Regions from separate parts of the Neorhizobium sp. DAR64872/K0K18 genome, predicted to be linked through region 2. Evidence: riboswitches for the same ligand, from Rfam matches in the RefSeq annotation. Region 2 holds a riboswitch; the other holds the start of a gene.
The links. A riboswitch is a leader RNA that binds a small molecule or an ion and turns the genes downstream of it on or off. The one in region 2 is predicted to bind S-adenosylmethionine.

Region 1: another riboswitch for S-adenosylmethionine. It lies ahead of ACQY1P_RS07345 (O-succinylhomoserine sulfhydrylase); the one in region 2 lies ahead of metA (homoserine O-acetyltransferase MetA).

What each region holds. Positions count from the first base shown of each region.
Region 1 covers NZ_CP191446.1:379,147-387,297, reverse strand. The annotation lists gene ACQY1P_RS07360 (glycosyltransferase family 2 protein) at 1-548, shown strand, start outside; tRNA gene ACQY1P_RS07355 (tRNA-Gly) at 562-635, opposite strand; gene ACQY1P_RS07350 (2'-deoxycytidine 5'-triphosphate deaminase) at 706-1,800, opposite strand; SAM riboswitch at 1,874-1,951, shown strand; gene ACQY1P_RS07345 (O-succinylhomoserine sulfhydrylase) at 1,998-3,188, shown strand; gene apaG (Co2+/Mg2+ efflux protein ApaG) at 3,355-3,747, shown strand; gene ACQY1P_RS07335 (Hsp33 family molecular chaperone) at 3,761-4,750, opposite strand; gene argF (ornithine carbamoyltransferase) at 4,950-5,867, opposite strand; gene ACQY1P_RS07325 (aspartate aminotransferase family protein) at 5,917-7,113, opposite strand; gene ACQY1P_RS07320 (GcrA family cell cycle regulator) at 7,565-8,104, shown strand.
Region 2 covers NZ_CP191446.1:3,214,473-3,222,623, reverse strand. The annotation lists gene ACQY1P_RS21245 (ABC-F family ATP-binding cassette domain-containing protein) at 1-1,042, opposite strand, end outside; gene ACQY1P_RS21240 (thiamine diphosphokinase) at 1,050-1,700, opposite strand; SAM riboswitch at 1,819-1,896, shown strand; gene metA (homoserine O-acetyltransferase MetA) at 1,959-2,882, shown strand; gene ACQY1P_RS21230 (aldose epimerase family protein) at 3,004-4,026, shown strand; tRNA gene ACQY1P_RS21225 (tRNA-Gly) at 4,166-4,240, opposite strand; gene ACQY1P_RS21220 (hypothetical protein) at 4,241-4,453, opposite strand; gene ACQY1P_RS21215 (prolyl-tRNA synthetase associated domain-containing protein) at 4,504-5,001, shown strand; gene trxA (thioredoxin) at 5,083-6,096, shown strand; gene ACQY1P_RS21205 (LON peptidase substrate-binding domain-containing protein) at 6,259-6,933, shown strand; gene ACQY1P_RS21200 (Trm112 family protein) at 6,948-7,136, shown strand; gene ACQY1P_RS21195 (ubiquinone biosynthesis hydroxylase) at 7,161-8,151, opposite strand, start outside.

The DNA.
Region 1 (8,151 bases), 680 kb from region 2:
GGCTCTACCGGCTCGGCTTTACCGCCGACGTGATGCGGCACCAGACTCTGGAGGACGCGCCCTTATCGATCAAGGTGTGGACGTCGCAGAGAAGCCGCTGGTTCAAGGGCTGGCTGCAAACCTGGCTGGTGCTGATGCGCGACCCGGCGCGGCTGATCGGCGAAATCGGCATCAAGCCTTTCTGCGTGATCCAATTGCTGGTGGGCGGCATGCTTTTGTCATCGCTGCTGCATCCGCTGATCCTCGTCTTTCTCGGCGTCGGCTTCTCAGCAATGCTGCGGGCGCCGATCGACACGCTGCCGGTCGAGGTCGTCGGCCTGTTCGCGATCGACTTCACCAACATTCTCGGCAGCTATCTCATCTTCCTCGGCCTCGGCATCGGATCGATGACCAACCACGAAAAGCGCCTCGTCGGCCGTCGCTGGGTTGCGGTGCCGCTCTACTGGATGATGACATCCTTCGCCGCCTGGAAGGCGCTGTGGGAACTCAGGACAAAGCCGTTCCACTGGAGCAAGACACCCCACATGCCGCGCCGGAAGGAGAGCTGATCGGGTGGGGGATTGGAGCGGGTGAAGGGAATCGAACCCTCGTATTCAGCTTGGGAAGCTGCTGCTCTACCATTGAGCTACACCCGCGTCGGGGGAAGGTTTCCAACAATGGGCCTTGTCTGTCAAGGTCGCCGGGGTGGAAGCGTCCGGGGATGTCCTAGCTGCGGAAATGCTTGGAGAGTTTGAGGCCCTGCGCCTGATAGTTCGAGCCGAGGCCGGAGCCGTAGAGGCCCTGGGGTTCTTCCAGCATGTGTTCGTAGACGAGGCGACCGACGATCTGGCCGTCTTCGAGGATGAACGGGACCTCGTGGCTGCGCACCTCGAGGACGGCGCGGCTGCCGCGGCCGCCGGCGGCCTCGTGGCCGAAGCCGGGGTCGAAGAAGCCGGCGTAATGGACGCGGAATTCGCCGACCAGCGGGTCGAACGGCGTCATTTCGGCCGCATAGAGCGGCGGCACATGGACGGCCTCGCGCGAGACGAGGATGTAGAATTCATCCGGATCGAGGATCAGTTCGTTGCGGCCACGGCTGTGGATCGGCTCCCAGAAATCGAACAGATCGTGCTGGGCCTTCTTGTCGACATCGACGACGGCGGTGTGGTGCTTGCCGCGATAGCCGATCAGGCCATCCTTGTCGCCGGCAAGGTCGATGGACAGGGCTATGCCGCCGCCCGAAATGTTCGGCTGCGCGGCGGCGACCAGAGTTTCCGCCTCATGCAATGCCAAAAGCTCCGGCTCCTGCAGAAGGGCGTTGCCGACGCGGAAGCGGATCTGCGACAGGCGCGAGCCCTGGCGCACGACGATCGGGAAGGTGCGCGGGGAAATTTCGAGATAGAGCGGACCGCGATAGCCTGAAGGGATCTTGTCGAATTCCTGGGCCCGGTCGGTGATGACGCGGGTGAAGATATCGAGGCGGCCGGTGGAGCTTTTCGGATTGGCCGAAGCCGACATCTCGGCCGGCAGATCGAGGCTTTCCATCAGCGGCACGATATAGACGCAACCGGTTTCGAGGACGGCGCTTTGGGAGAGATCGATGACGTGCAGGCTGAGGCGCTCAAGCTTGTCGGACACGAGGCTCAATGGCCCCGGCATGAACGAGGCGCGCACGCGAAACGCCTTCTGGCCCAAGCGCAGATCAAGGCTCGCCGGCTGGATCTGGTCCTGATCAAGCGCCCTCTCGGACTTCAGCCGTCCTTGTTCGAAGAGCGCCGCAATGGCGCGGTCCGCCAGAATTCCCGTTTCGCGAGCCATCATGTCTCTTTCAGATTTTGGGGGCGACAAAACCAAATGCGGACCATTGACGCAAGCGGAAGCGAGGCGTAAGGCAGCTTTATCCCGTGGTGATTTGGCCGGTCGGCTTGCAGCCACGTTACCAAATGGCTAAAAAGACCGGGTTGAAAACCGGTCTGCGATTGCGGCCGGTTTTTTTGTATCACGAAGGTGATGAACACATGAGCAAATCCCCGAACAAGAACTGGCGCCCGGCCACCACGCTCGTCCATGGCGGCACGCTTCGCTCGCAATATGGCGAAATGTCTGAAGCCATCTACCTGACGCAGGGCTTCGCCTACGACAGTTCAGAAGCAGCCGAAGCCCGTTTCAAGGGCGAGGCCGACGGTTATATCTATGCCCGCTACGGCAGCCCCACCAACGACATGTTCGAAAAGCGCATGTGTGCGCTGGAAGGTGCAGAAGAAGCCCGCGCCACCGCCTCCGGCATGGCCGCCATCACGGCAGCGCTCATGTGCCAGCTTCGCGCCGGCGACCATATCGTGGCCGCCCGGGCCCTGTTCGGTTCCTGCCGCTGGGTGGTCGAGACGCTCGCACCGCGCTACGGCATCGAGTGCACGCTGGTGGACGGTCGCGACCTTGCCAACTGGGAAGCGGCCATCAAGCCGAACACCAAGGTGTTCTTTCTGGAGAGCCCGACCAACCCGACGCTGGAAGTGATCGACATCGCGGGCGTTGCCAAGCTTGCCAATCAGGTCGGCGCCCGCCTGGTGGTCGACAACGTGTTCGCAACGCCGCTCTTCCAGCGGCCGCTGGAACTCGGCGCCCATGTGGTCGTCTATTCCGCCACCAAGCATATCGACGGCCAGGGCCGCAGCCTTGCCGGCGTCATCCTTTCGGACCGCGAATGGGTTCTGGAGCACCTGCAGGACTATTATCGCCATACCGGTCCGGCAATGTCGCCGTTCACGGCATGGACCCTAATCAAGGGGCTGGAAACGCTGCCGATCCGCGTTGCCCAGCAGACGTCGAATGCGGCAAAGATCGCCGATTTCCTGGCCGAGCAGTCCAAGGTCGCGAAAGTGATCTATCCCGGTCGCAAAGACCATCCGCAGGCCGATATCATCGCCAAGCAGATGACGGGCGGATCGACGCTGGTCTGTTTCGAGCTGAAGGGCGGCAAGGAAGCGGCCTTCAAGCTGCAGAATGCCATGGAGGTGGTCACCATCTCCAACAATCTCGGCGACACCCGCTCCATCATCACGCATCCGGCAACGACGACGCACAAAAACCTCAGCGACGAAGCCCGTACGGAACTGGGAATTTCGCCCGGCACCGTGCGCTTTTCGGCCGGCATCGAGGATGCGGACGACCTGCTGGAAGATTTCGCGCAGGCGCTGAAGCAGATCTGATCGACTTTACGCCGAACGATGGGTAGACCCGGAACGCTCCGGGTTTACCATATCAGTTATCCCTATCATCAAGAACGCGACATTGCCTCAGATGCAAGCCGCGAGAATTCTTGACCTTTCTCCCCCACTGTACGATATCGGCACGATGAGCAATCTTGAGGTGCCAATGTACCGCGCCCGCACCAGAGACATAGACGTCGCCGTCGAGCCCTATTATCTCGAGGAGCAGTCGAGCCCCGAGGACAGTCGTTATGTCTGGGGATACCGGATCGTCATCGAGAACAAGTCCTCGATCAGCGTCACGCTCGTGCACCGCTACTGGAACATCACGGACGAAAACGGGATCGTCGACGAGGTCGACGGACCAGGCGTCGTTGGCGACCAGCCGCGACTGGAGCCGGGCGACAGCTATGAATATTCGTCCGGGTGCCCGCTCGACACGCCATCCGGCGTCATGTTCGGCACCTACGATATGAAGACGGACGAAGGCGAGACTTTCAAAGTCGACATTCCCGCCTTCTCGCTGGATTCACCAGGCGTCGTGCGCGTTCTGAACTGACCCGCAAAGCGGATCAGGCGCTTTCGAATTCTTCCGTCACGAACTTGTAGGTGGTCGAGCAGAACTCGCAGGTTACCGCGATTTCTCCATCTTCCACACTCGCGTGGATTTCTTCCGCAGAGAAGCCGTCCAGCACGCCCTTGATCTTGTCGCGCGAGCAGCTGCAGCGGTCGAACACCGTCTGCGGATCATAGACCCGCACGCCGCGCTCGTGGAACAGCCGGAACAGCAGCCGTTCGATCGCCACCTGCGGATCGGTCAGCTCGTCCGTATCGATGGTGCCGACCAGCGTGCTCGCCTCTAACCAGGCATCGTCCTCGACTTCGACGGCATCGCGTTCGTCACCGTCGCCGCCATGCAGGTCGGGCTGGCGCATGCGCTCAGGCGCCTGTGGAAGGAACTGGGCGACAAGTCCGCCAGCGCGCCAGTTGTGGCGCGGGTTGCCGTCCTCGTCGCGGTCGATGAGTTCGGCGACGGCGAGGCGAACCCTGGTCGGGATCTGTTCGGACTGGCGGAAGTAGACGCCGGCCATTTCTTCAAGCGACGAGCCGTCCATCGGAACGATGCCCTGATAGGGCTGCATGCCGCGGCCCTGATCGATCGTCAGCGCAAGAAAGCCATGGCCGAGCAGTTCGGCAGGCGAGATCTTGCCGTTCTCGACGGCTTCGGCCAGTGCATCCTCGTCGTAGCGGGCATAGGCGCGCAATGCATCCGGCGTGGAGAAATCGGCAACAAGCAGGTCGACCGGGCCGTCACCCTTGGTCTGCATGGTGAACTTGCCTTCGAATTTCAGCGAAGTGCCCAGCAGTGCAGTGAGCACGACGGCTTCCGCCAGCAGCCGTGCGACAGGTGCCGGATAATCGTGCCGTCCGAGGATCGCGTTGAGGAGTGGCCCGAGCTGGACCGCACGGCCGCGCACATCGAGGCCATCCACCTGGAAGGGCACGACGCGGTCGTCGCCGGCAAAATCGAGTTCGTTCAGTTCAACAGTCGCTTCCGCCATGAGTTAACTCCTTCGCGCCGGCGCTCTCAGTTCCTCGAACGCTTTTACACAAGCGCCAGCCGCAGCGGAACCGCCGGCCGGGGATTTGAGAACGTTGACGATATCGTGTTGAAGCGCCGCACTCGTTCGGCGGCGCGCTTTGAAAGCCGTCAGATGGTGGCGGCTCTCATCGAATTCAAGTCGGAAGCGCTTTCGATCCTCAGACGATGCCGAAGCACCAGGCAAGGATCGACTTCTGCGCGTGAAGACGGTTTTCCGCCTCGTCGAACACCACCGACTGTGGTCCGTCGATGACCTCGTCGGTGACTTCCTCGCCGCGATGCGCCGGCAGGCAGTGCATGAAGAGCGCGTCCTTGTTTGCCTGATCCATCAGCGCCTTGTTGACCTGATAGGGCTGGAAGATGTTGTGGCCACGCGCCTTGTGCTCCTGGTTCATCGACACCCACGTATCGGTGACGACGACATCAGCGCCGGTGACCGCCCGTTCGGCGTCGTGGCAGAGCATGATCTCGCCGCCATTGTTGCGGGCCCAGTTGAGGAACTTGTCATGCGGCTCGGAGCCCATTGGCACGGCCATGTTCATTTTGTAGCCGAACCGCGCCGAGCCTTCGACGAGCGAGTGCAGCACGTTGTTGCCGTCACCCGTCCAGGCGATGGTCTTGCCTTTGACAGGACCGCGATGCTCCTCGAAGGTCATCAGGTCGGCCATGATCTGGCAGGGATGGGTATCGTCGGTCAGCGCGTTGATAACAGGCACGGTGGCGTGCTCGGCCATTTCCCGCATGCGGTTGTGATCGGTGGTGCGGATCATGATCGCATCGACATAGCGCGACAGGACACGTGCCGTATCGCCGATCGTCTCGGCGCGGCCGAGCTGCATTTCCGTGCCGGACAGGAAGAGCGTCTCGCCGCCGAGCTGGCGCATGCCGACATCGAAGGAGACGCGGGTGCGGGTGGACGGCTTTTCGAAAATCATCGCCAACATCTTGCCGGCGAGCGGCTGGTCGCCCTTGCCGGCCTTGAAGGCCTGCTTGCGGCTTTTCGCGTCGTCGAGAATGGTGCGAAGATCCTCCGGCGAAACCGCCGAAAGATCCAGGAAATGCTTTGGTGATGCCATGCTATCGTCCCCTATCGAGGGGAACCGTCACCGGCACCCCTCATCGCGCTCAGGCTGTTTTCTTGAGTTCTGCCTCGGTCAGCTTTTCCGCTGCCCGTTCGATCCGTGCGAGCCCCTCGCGGGCTTCCTCCGCCGTGATCGTCAACGGCGGCAGAAGGCGCACGACGTTATCGCCCGCAGGCACCGACAGCATTTTCTCATCGCGCATTGCAACGACCAGATCGCCAGCTGGCACCCTTGCCTTGATGCCGAGCATCAGGCCTTCGCCTCTGATATCTTCGATCACATCCGGGAAGCGATCCTTCAGGCTTGCCAGTCCCTGGCGGAACACGAGCGCGACATCGCGGACGTTTTCAAGGAAGCCATCGGCGAGCACGACGTCGAGCACTGCGTTGCCGCAGGCCATGCCAAGCGGATTGCCGCCATAGGTCGTGCCGTGGATGCCGGGCTTCATGCCGGAAGCAGCCTCTGCGGTCGCAAGGCAGGCGCCGAACGGGAAGCCGCCGCCGATGCCCTTGGCAACAGCCATGATATCAGGCGTGATGCCTGTCAGTTCGTGGGCGAAGAACCGGCCGGTGCGGCCAACCCCGCTCTGCACTTCGTCGAGGATCAGCAGCAGACCCCGGTCGTCGCAGATGCGACGCAGCTCGCGCAGGAATTCCTTGTCCACGACGCGCACGCCGCCCTCGCCCTGGATCGGCTCGATCAGCAGCGCGCCGGTGTTATCGTTTATCGCAGCATTGAGGGCGTCGAGATCACCGAACGGCACCTGATCGAACCCTGGCGCCTTCGGGCCGAAGCCTTCCATGTATTTTTCCTGACCACCGGCGGCGATCGTCGCGATGGTCCGGCCGTGGAAGGCACCTTCGAAGGTGATGATGTGGAATTTCTCCGGATGCCCCTTGGAGAAATGATAGCGACGCGCCGTCTTGATGGCGGTCTCAAGCGCTTCGGCGCCGGAATTGGTAAAGAACACCTTGTCGGCGAACGTGGCATCCACCAGACGGCGGGCCAGACGCTCCTGCTCCGGGATCTCGTAGAGGTTGGAAAGGTGCCAGACCTTGTCGGCCTGCGACTTCAGCGCGTTTACCAGATGCGGATTGGAATGACCGCAGGAGGTGACGGCAACGCCTGCCCCGAAATCCAGATATCGCTCGCCACCTTCCGTCACAAGCCATACGCCCTCGCCTCGATCAAAGCGCAAAGGTGCCCGGGCAAACGTGTCGTAAAGTGCGGCTTCAGCCATGGCGACATCACTCCTCTGGGTAGGTTCCGACCCCCCTCTCCAGACCTCTCCGGAGACCGGGAATGCGGCCTGAAAAATCAAAAATGCCGCCCACCGGGCGGCGCGGGCACTATCATGGCTAAGTGCCTCCATGTCAACAAAACTTGGTGTTTTATAGGGCTTCCGGGGCATATGCCGCGATGCAACCTGATGCTGTATTGCGGCATTTCGGTCTGTGACAAAAATGACTCTTGAGGGCAGCAAGTTGGGGAAAACCGCGAAATCGATTCGCGGCGATTCGAGCGACTCTTGCCACGGAGTCAGCCACACACTAGGTTAATCCTCAATTACTAGAACGCATGCGGCGGAACTAGTCACCTCGAAGCATAGATTGCGTGGGTGCGGCGGATTTATTTCGCCGCAGAGGTGAACGGATTCTGTCTGCCAGCAACGTTCAAAGGCGGAGAACGGCATGAACTGGACTGATGAGCGCGTCGAGCGACTTAAAAAACTATGGTCGGAAGGTCTCAGCGCCAGCCAGATTGCAGCCCAACTTGGAGGCGTAAGCCGCAATGCCGTGATCGGCAAAGTGCACCGTCTCAACCTTCCGGGTCGCGCCAAAGCAGGCGGTTCGGCGTCGGCCAATCGCCCGGCATCCAAGCGCCCAGCGCCCGCAGCTCCGCGCGCGCCGAGCTTTGCCGGACGCGACACAGCCCGTCCCGCAGCACGGACGGTGGGTGCAAACGCACTCAAGGAAGATCAGGACGTCAACGTCGCCGAACCGGTGAAATACACCGCTTCCGGCAGCGTCGTTGTGCCGATCTCGCGCCGTCTGTCGCTGACGGATCTCACCGAGCGCACATGCAAGTGGCCGGTTGGCGATCCGCTGACGGACGACTTTCATTTCTGCGGTTGCGATGCGCAGGATGCGTCGCCCTATTGCAAATATCACGCGAAGCTTGCCTACCAGCCGGTGCACGAGCGCCGTCGTCCGGCTGCTCGCGCGTCCTAAGTCAGGCGGCTGCGGAAACAAGATCGAAGGCGGGCTCTGGCCCGCCT
Region 2 (8,151 bases):
TGGCAATTTCGAGATTGGTGCCGAGCTTGATCCAGCCGCTGTCGGGAGCAAGCTGACCCGTCAGCATCTTGAGAAGCGTCGTCTTACCAGCGCCATTCGGACCAACCAGGCCGATCCGGTCGCCGCGATGAATGCGGATCGAGAATGGCGCAACGATCGGCTTGTCATAGGTCTTGGTGATGTTTTCCGCTTCCACCACCAACTTGCCGGACTCGCGACCTTCGGCGACGGAGGCCTGGACGGAGCCCTGCGGTCCCTTGTGGCCACGGTAGTCGGCACGCATGGCCTGCAGTTCGCCGACGCGGCGCATGTTGCGCTTGCGCCTTGCGGTCACGCCGTAGCGCATCCAGTGTTCTTCGCGCTCGATTGCCTTGCCGAGCTTGTGCTGCTCGATCTCTTCCTCTTCGAGAACCTGGTCGCGCCAGGCTTCGAAATGGCCGAAACCGCGCGACAGGCGGCGGGACGTGCCGCGGTCCAGCCAGACGGTGGCGTTGGACACTTTTTCGAGAAAGCGACGGTCATGGCTGATGACGACCAGTGCGCTGCGGGTCTTGCGCAGCTCGTCTTCCAGCCATTCGATGGTCGGCAGATCCAGATGGTTGGTCGGCTCGTCCAGCATCAGGATATCCGGTTCCGGCGCCATGACGCGGACAAGTGCTGCGCGTCGCGCCTCGCCACCGGAAAGCCTGACCGGGTCTTCCTCTCCTGTCAGGCCGAGATGCTCCAGCAGATAGGTGACGCGGTAGGGATCGTCGCCAGGTCCAAGCCCCGCTTCCGCATAGGCCTGCACGGTTTTGTAACCAGCAAAATCCGGCGCCTGTTCGAGATAGCGGATCGTCGCATTGGGGTGCCGGAAAACCTCACCCGACTGCGCTTCCACCATGCCAGCGGCGATCTTCATCAGCGTCGATTTGCCCGAGCCGTTGCGGCCGACGAGAGAGATGCGGTCGCCGGGCTCCACCTGCAGGGCAGCTCCGTTGAGAAGCGGCGTGCCGCCGAAGGTTAGAACGATATCGTCGAGTTTCAGAATTGGCGGTGCCATGCGGCGTCTATGCTCCGGAAAAATCGTTTGGACGGGCAAGGATCATCGCCCTCCCGTCACGTAAATGGAATTGGACGGGCCCTTCTGCAACGTTGGACACGGTGCGGGAGGAACCGAAGGGCAGCGTGTAATCCTTGAGTGGATAGCGCGCGCCAAGAATGTCGAGGCCTGCAAGGCCTGTGAAACCGATGACGGAAAACAACGTGCCCTTGGGCAGGTCGAGCGTCATCGTGCCGGCGAGAAACGGCACAGCCTCTTCCTCGCCGGACGTCAGGAAAACGTCATGGCCGCGTTCGGCAAGGCTCATCGCATGCAGAAAATGCTGGAGCGCATGGTCGGAGCGTTCTCCGCCCAGTGCGCCGATCAGGATGAGCCGCGTCGCGCCGCGTTCGATCGCTTCGGCCGTTGCAATCTCGCCGTCCGTCTCGTTCTTTTCCGGCGGATAGGTCCGGCGCTCGACATCCGGAAAGCGCGCGATCAGGTCTGCGTCGGAGGAATCGAAATCGCCCACCCAGAGCTCCGGCATCACACCCAGCGCCTGCGCATGCCGCATGCCGCTATCGGCCGCAATGAAGCGGCTTGCGGCAACTGCCTTTTGCAGTCGGTCTGTTACGGTGAGGTCACCGCCGAGCAGGATCGTGAAGGTCGAGTTGGCCATTGCCCATGCCCTTATCCTAAAGCGGCTGGCAAGGGAAAGGCGCGTGTCGCACTGTTCGTGCGAAAGCGGTCATTTTTGCTCCCATTGACGGCGGGCGTGGCAAGGATTATTTGAAAAGTCGAAATTCCGTGGTGATTTGGCCGGCCGGCTTGCAGCCACGTAAAAAAAGTCGCTAAAGGGCCGCGAGAAGAGTTTCAAAAACTTCCCACGGGCCGGCTGCGATTCTTCGTGCCGGCTTTTTGTTTTTGGGTTGAAGATATGCCGATCAAGATCCCCGATACGCTGCCTGCCTTCAACACGCTCATTTCCGAGGGCGTGCGCGTGATGACCGAAACGATGGCGGTCAGGCAGGACATCCGGCCACTGCAGATCGGGCTACTCAACCTCATGCCCAACAAGATCAAGACCGAAGTGCAGATGGCGCGCCTTGTCGGCGCTTCGCCGCTGCAGGTCGAGTTTTCGCTGGTCCGCATCGGCGGCCACAAAGCCAAGAACACATCGGAAGATCATCTCCTGTCGTTCTACGAGACGTGGGAAGAGGTGAAGCACCGCAAATTCGACGGTTTCATCATCACCGGCGCGCCGGTGGAAACCCTGCCCTACGAAGACGTCACCTACTGGCAGGAGATGAAGGAAATTTTCGACTGGACCACCACCAACGTGCATTCCACCATGAATGTCTGCTGGGGGGCGATGGCCGCCATCTATCATTTCCACGGCGTTCCGAAGCACGGGCTGAAGGAAAAGGCGTTTGGGGTCTATCGCCACCGCAACCTGTCGCCGGCCTCTGTCTATCTCAACGGCTTCTCCGACGATTTCCAGGTGCCGGTGTCGCGCTGGACGGAAGTTCGTCGGGAGGATGTTGAAAAGGCCGGCAGTGACCTCGAGATCCTGATGGAATCAGACGAAATGGGCCTCTGCCTCGTGCATGAGCGGGCCGGACGGCGGCTGTTCATGTTTAACCACGTCGAATACGATTCCACCTCGCTTGCCGACGAGTATTTCCGCGATGTCGATGCCGGCATCCCCATCAAGATGCCGCACGACTATTTTCCGCACAACGACGATACGCTGGCTCCGCTCAACCGCTGGCGCGGCCATGCGCATCTGCTGTTTGGAAACTGGATCAACGAGATCTACCAGACGACGCCGTACGACCTCGAAAAAATCGGCACCGAGTGACCGAGACCGGTTTCTGCCCCGTCATCCTTGCTGGATGAGAGCCTGACGGAATTTTCCGCTGGCCTCGTTGCAGCTTTGATCGAAATCACGCAGTTTGCCGCAAACATTCGGGAGATGGGTTATGACGGGTCATGAATTCGAGATTTTCGGCACGACGAAGAGCGGCGAGGCGGTGCATCGGATCACGCTGTCGGGCGGCGGGCTGACAGCCCAGGTTCTTACATGGGGCTCCGTTATTCAGGATCTGCGGCTTGCCGGCCACGAGCCGCCTTTGGTGCTGGGGTTCGACAATTTTGCGGACTATGAGGCCTATTCTCCCTATTTCGGCGCCACGCCTGGTCGCTGTGCCAATCGCATCGGCGATGGCCGCTTCTCGATCGACGGCACAGAATACCAGCTGGAACTCAACGAAGACGGCGTAACCCATCTGCACGGCGGATCCGACGGTATCGCCCGGCGCATCTGGTCGATCGTCGATCACGCGGAAGACCGAGTCGTGCTGCAGATCACCGACCCGGACGGACGCGCCGGATATCCCGGCAACTGCACCGTCACTGCGACCTACCAGCTGATGGAAGACGGGGTGCTTTCGGTGATCTACGACACGGTGACCGACCAGCCGACGCCCGCCAACGTCTGCCAGCACTCCTATTTCAATCTCGACGGTCGTCCCGACATTTTCGGCCACGACATGATGATCGCCGCGGCTGAGTTGACGGCGGTGGATGAAAGGATGGTGCCGACCGGCGTCCTGATGCCGCTTGCTGGCACCACGTTCGACCTGAGCGAGATGGGTCCGATCCAGCGCACCGGCGCCGATGGCGAACAGGTGACGTTCGATCATAACTACTGCCTCTCGGAGGAGAGGACTGCCAAGCGCTCGGTCGCGCTTGCCCGCAGCCTGTATTCCGGCGTGCAGCTCGAAGTGCGCACCACGGAGCCGGGGATCCAGTTCTACGCGGGCTTCAAGCTCGCCTTGCCGGTGCCCGGCATGGAAGGCCGTCCCTACGCGCCTTACGCCGGCTTCTGCCTGGAAACCCAGGTCTGGCCCGATGCAATCAACCACGAGACTTTCCCCAATGCAGTGCTTCGCCCGGGCGAAACCCTGCGCCAGGAAACCGACTACGTGTTTTCGAAGAGCTGAGGCGATGAGGGCTGAGGCTGCCGAAAGGCGGCCTCAGTCTGGCTGCGAGGATGCAGGCAGCCAGCGAATGACGATAATAGACGAGGTACCCTACTGGGTACCAATACCGTTATTCGTTTTTTCGTCTGAAGGGAGAATTTGGAGCGGGCGAAGGGATTCGAACCCTCGACCCCAACCTTGGCAAGGTTGTGCTCTACCACTGAGCTACACCCGCTCATAAACCGTCGACCCGGTGGTAGTCTGGATCGTCGGTGCCGCTCGTTGCCGGCGACGGGCGGTATATGGCCCAGACTTTTTTTAAATGCAACAGGGAAATGACGATCTCGATGAAGAATTTTTCAGGCGCTTTGAAAGTCCCTGCGAAACAAGGGTTTGCGCCCAGGCGTGCATCTTGGCCGGTCCGAACAATCTGTCTATAGTCCGCCATCCTTACCCCGCCGGCCGGGGCCAACACCTCAAGAGCAGCCAAGATCGATCATGCCAAATACTGCAGAAGACCTGTTCGCCTTTCTCGATAGCCTCGATATTGCCCACAAGACGAAAGCGCATGCACCGGTGTTTACGGTATCGGAATCAGCCAGCCTGCGTGACGAGATCCCGGGCGGGCATACCAAGAACCTGTTCGTCAAAGACAAGAAGGACCAGTTCTTCGTCATCACGGTCGAAGAAAATGCCAGCGTCGATCTAAAGACCGTCCACAAGGTGATCGGGGCCTCCAGTCGCGTCTCGTTCGGCAATCCTGAAAAGATGCTGGAATTTCTCGGCGTCGTGCCGGGCTCCGTCACCGTGTTCGGCGCGCTGAACGACACGGATAACAACGTCACGTTCGTGCTCGACGAAGACCTGTTGAGCGAAGAGGTGATCAATGGCCATCCACTCTCAAACGATGCGACGACGTCGATCGGTCGCGACGATCTTATCCGCTTTCTGGAGGCGACGGGCCATACGCCGCTTGTCTTGAAAGTGACGGGCTGACATACGATCTCTGCAATTCAGAGTAAGACATAATGCGCATCGGCCGTGTGCCGATTGGACTTTTTCCGGGAGAACACTTTCATGAGCGGCACGAACAATCCTTATGGTGGCTCCTACGGCGCCGGTAACTACGGTGGCCAGAACGCGACGGTGAACTTCGGTTCGACGCCTGCAGCGGCCCCAGCGCCCGCGGCTTCCTCTGCCCCTGCTGCTGCCGGTAGCTATATCTCGGACACGACGACCGCAGGCTTTGGCAAGGACGTGATCGAGGCATCGCGCAGCCAGCCGGTTCTCGTCGATTTCTGGGCGCCCTGGTGCGGTCCGTGCAAGCAGCTCACGCCCGTCATCGAAAAGGTCGTCAACGAAGCCCAGGGTCGCGTCAGGCTCGTCAAGATGAACATTGACGACCATCCCTCGATCGCGGGACAGCTCGGGATCCAGTCGATCCCGGCCGTGATCGCCTTTGCCGATGGCCGTCCGGTCGACGGGTTCATGGGTGCCATTCCGGAAAGCCAGATCCGCGAGTTCATCGAAAAGGTCGCAGGTCCAGAGGGCATGGACCAGGCGGCCGAGATCGAGGCGGTGCTCGGCGATGCGGAAACCCTGCTCGGACAGGACGATATCCAGGGTGCCGCACAGCTCTACGGCGCCGTTCTGCAGGCCGACCCGGAAAACCCCAAGGCTGCGGCCGGCATGATGCAGTGCCTGATCGGCATGGGCGAAACGGCCCGCGCCGGCGAGATGCTCGCCTCCCTGCCCGAAGAGATGGCTGCCGATCCCGCAATACAGGCGGTCGCCAAGAAGCTGGAGCAGATCGAGGAAGCCCGCAAGCTGGGTGACCCTGTCGCACTCGAGCAGCAGCTTGCCGCCAACCCCGACGATCACGAGGCCCGCGTGAGCCTCGCCAAGATCCTCAACGTCCAGGGCGAACGCGAAAAGGCGGCCGATCACCTGCTGACCATCATGCGCAAGGACCGCACCTTCGACGACGATGGCGCGCGCCGCCAGCTGCTGCAATTCTTCGAGGTCTGGGGGCCGAAAGATCCGGCTACGATTTCCGGGCGCCGTCGTCTTTCGTCGATCCTGTTCTCCTGATTGTGTTGCCGATTGATCGCTAAGCCGGATCGCAGCCTTGCGTTCCGGCGACGATGCCCCACATTAGTTTTATAGGTTTGGCTTAACGGCCAGGTTTGGACAACGGCCAGATTCGGACAGACATTTTTGTCCGGTGAATGTGGTCTGGGAGGTATCGGACCAATGCATGTGGGAAACGCGCGCTATCTGAAGCGGGAGGATCTTCCGGAAACGATCCCGGTCTTTCCGCTGACTGGGGCTTTGCTCCTGCCGGGAGGCCAGCTTCCTCTCAATATCTTCGAGCCGCGTTATCTGTCCCTGTTCGATGCAGCGCTTGCGGGCGACAGGTTGATCGGCATCGTGCAGCCATCATTGATGGAACCGGATGAGCCGCTCGGCGGCGGGCGCTCGGCGCTGTCGTCGATCGGTTGCGCCGGTCGGATCACGTCCTTTGCCGAAACCGGCGATGGCCGCTACATCATTTCGCTCAGCGGGATCTGCCGCTTCAGGCTGCTCGATGAGATCGGTGGCGGCCATCCGTTCCGCAAATTCAGACACGCGCCTTTCCTGTCCGATCTGACCGACGAGGATGATGAAAAAGCCGTCAATCGGCCGGAACTGCTGCGGGTCTTCAAGGCCTATCTCGACGCCAACAAGCTGGAGGCGGACTGGGAAAGCATCGAGCGGGCCGGAAACCGGACGCTGGTGAATTCGCTGTCGATGATGTCGCCCTTTGGCCCTGCCGAGAAGCAGGCGCTTCTTGAGGCACCGGATCTGAAGAGCCGGGCTGATACGTTGATCGCAATCACCGAGATCCTGCTCGCGCAAGGGTCCGGGACAGCGAACGTGCTGCAGTAGGGCAAAGGCCGGTCATGGACGAAAAACTCAGCAAGGTGGACCCGAAACTGCTCGATCTTCTCGTCTGTCCGCTGACCAAGGGAAGGCTGTCACTCGATCGCGAAAACAACGAGCTCGTGTCGCAAGGCGCGCGCCTTGCCTATCCGATCCGCGACGGGATCCCGATCATGCTCATGTCGGAAGCCCGCAAGCTCGAGGACTAGCCTTCAGATCGAGCCGTGCAGCCTTCAGATCGATCGGCCGCTCAGCAGTTTCGGGTTGTCCTTCACCGTCGTTCCGGCGGCCTGACCGATGAAGAAATCCTTGATCTTCGGAAGCCGCTCCACGACGCCCAAGCCGAAATCGCGGGCGATGCGGATTGGCGTGACGTCGTTGGAAAACAGCCGGTTCAGCACATCCGTCGTCACGCCCATCCGGAACGTATCGAAACGCCGCCACGACTGGTAGCGCTCGAGCACATTGAGCGAGCCGATGTCGAGGCCGAGGCGATCCGCCTCGACGACGGTCTCGGCAAGCGCTGCCACATCCTTGAAGCCGAGGTTGAGGCCCTGGCCGGAGATCGGATGAATGCCGTGGGCGGCATCGCCGGCAAGCGCGAAGCGCGGTGCGACAAAGGCACGCGACAGGGTGAGGCTGAGCGGATAGGCCTTGCGACCGCCGACCAGCCGGATCTCGCCCAGCTTGTGGCCGAAGCGCCGCTGCAGCTCTTCCTCGAAGATCAAGTCGTCCGATGCCATCAGGCGCTCGGCGGCATCGGTGCGCTCCGTCCAGACCAGCGACGAGCGATTGTTGGTGAGCGGCAGGATGGCGAACGGGCCGGACGGCAGGAAATGCTCTTCCGCCACGCCTTCGTGGTCGCGTTCATGGGCAACCGTCGCGACGATGCCGGACTGGTCGTATGTCCAGTTGACAGTGCGGATGCCGGCCATGTCGCGCAGCTTCGAGCGCACGCCGTCGCAGGCGACGAGGAGGCGTGTGTCCTCGGTCGAGCCATCGGAAAACTTCACGGTCGTATGCGTTGCCGTCGTCTCGAAGCCGGTGGCGGAAAGGCCGTGACGGATCGAGACGCCGAGCCGATCGGCGGCACCGCGCAGTGCGCGCACCATCGCGACGTTCGGCACCATGTGGGCGAAGGGCTTGCCTGCCTGGATCGTGCCGTCGAAGGTGAGAAAGACCGGGCGGACCGGATCGGATGTCCGGCTGTCGGTGACGATCATC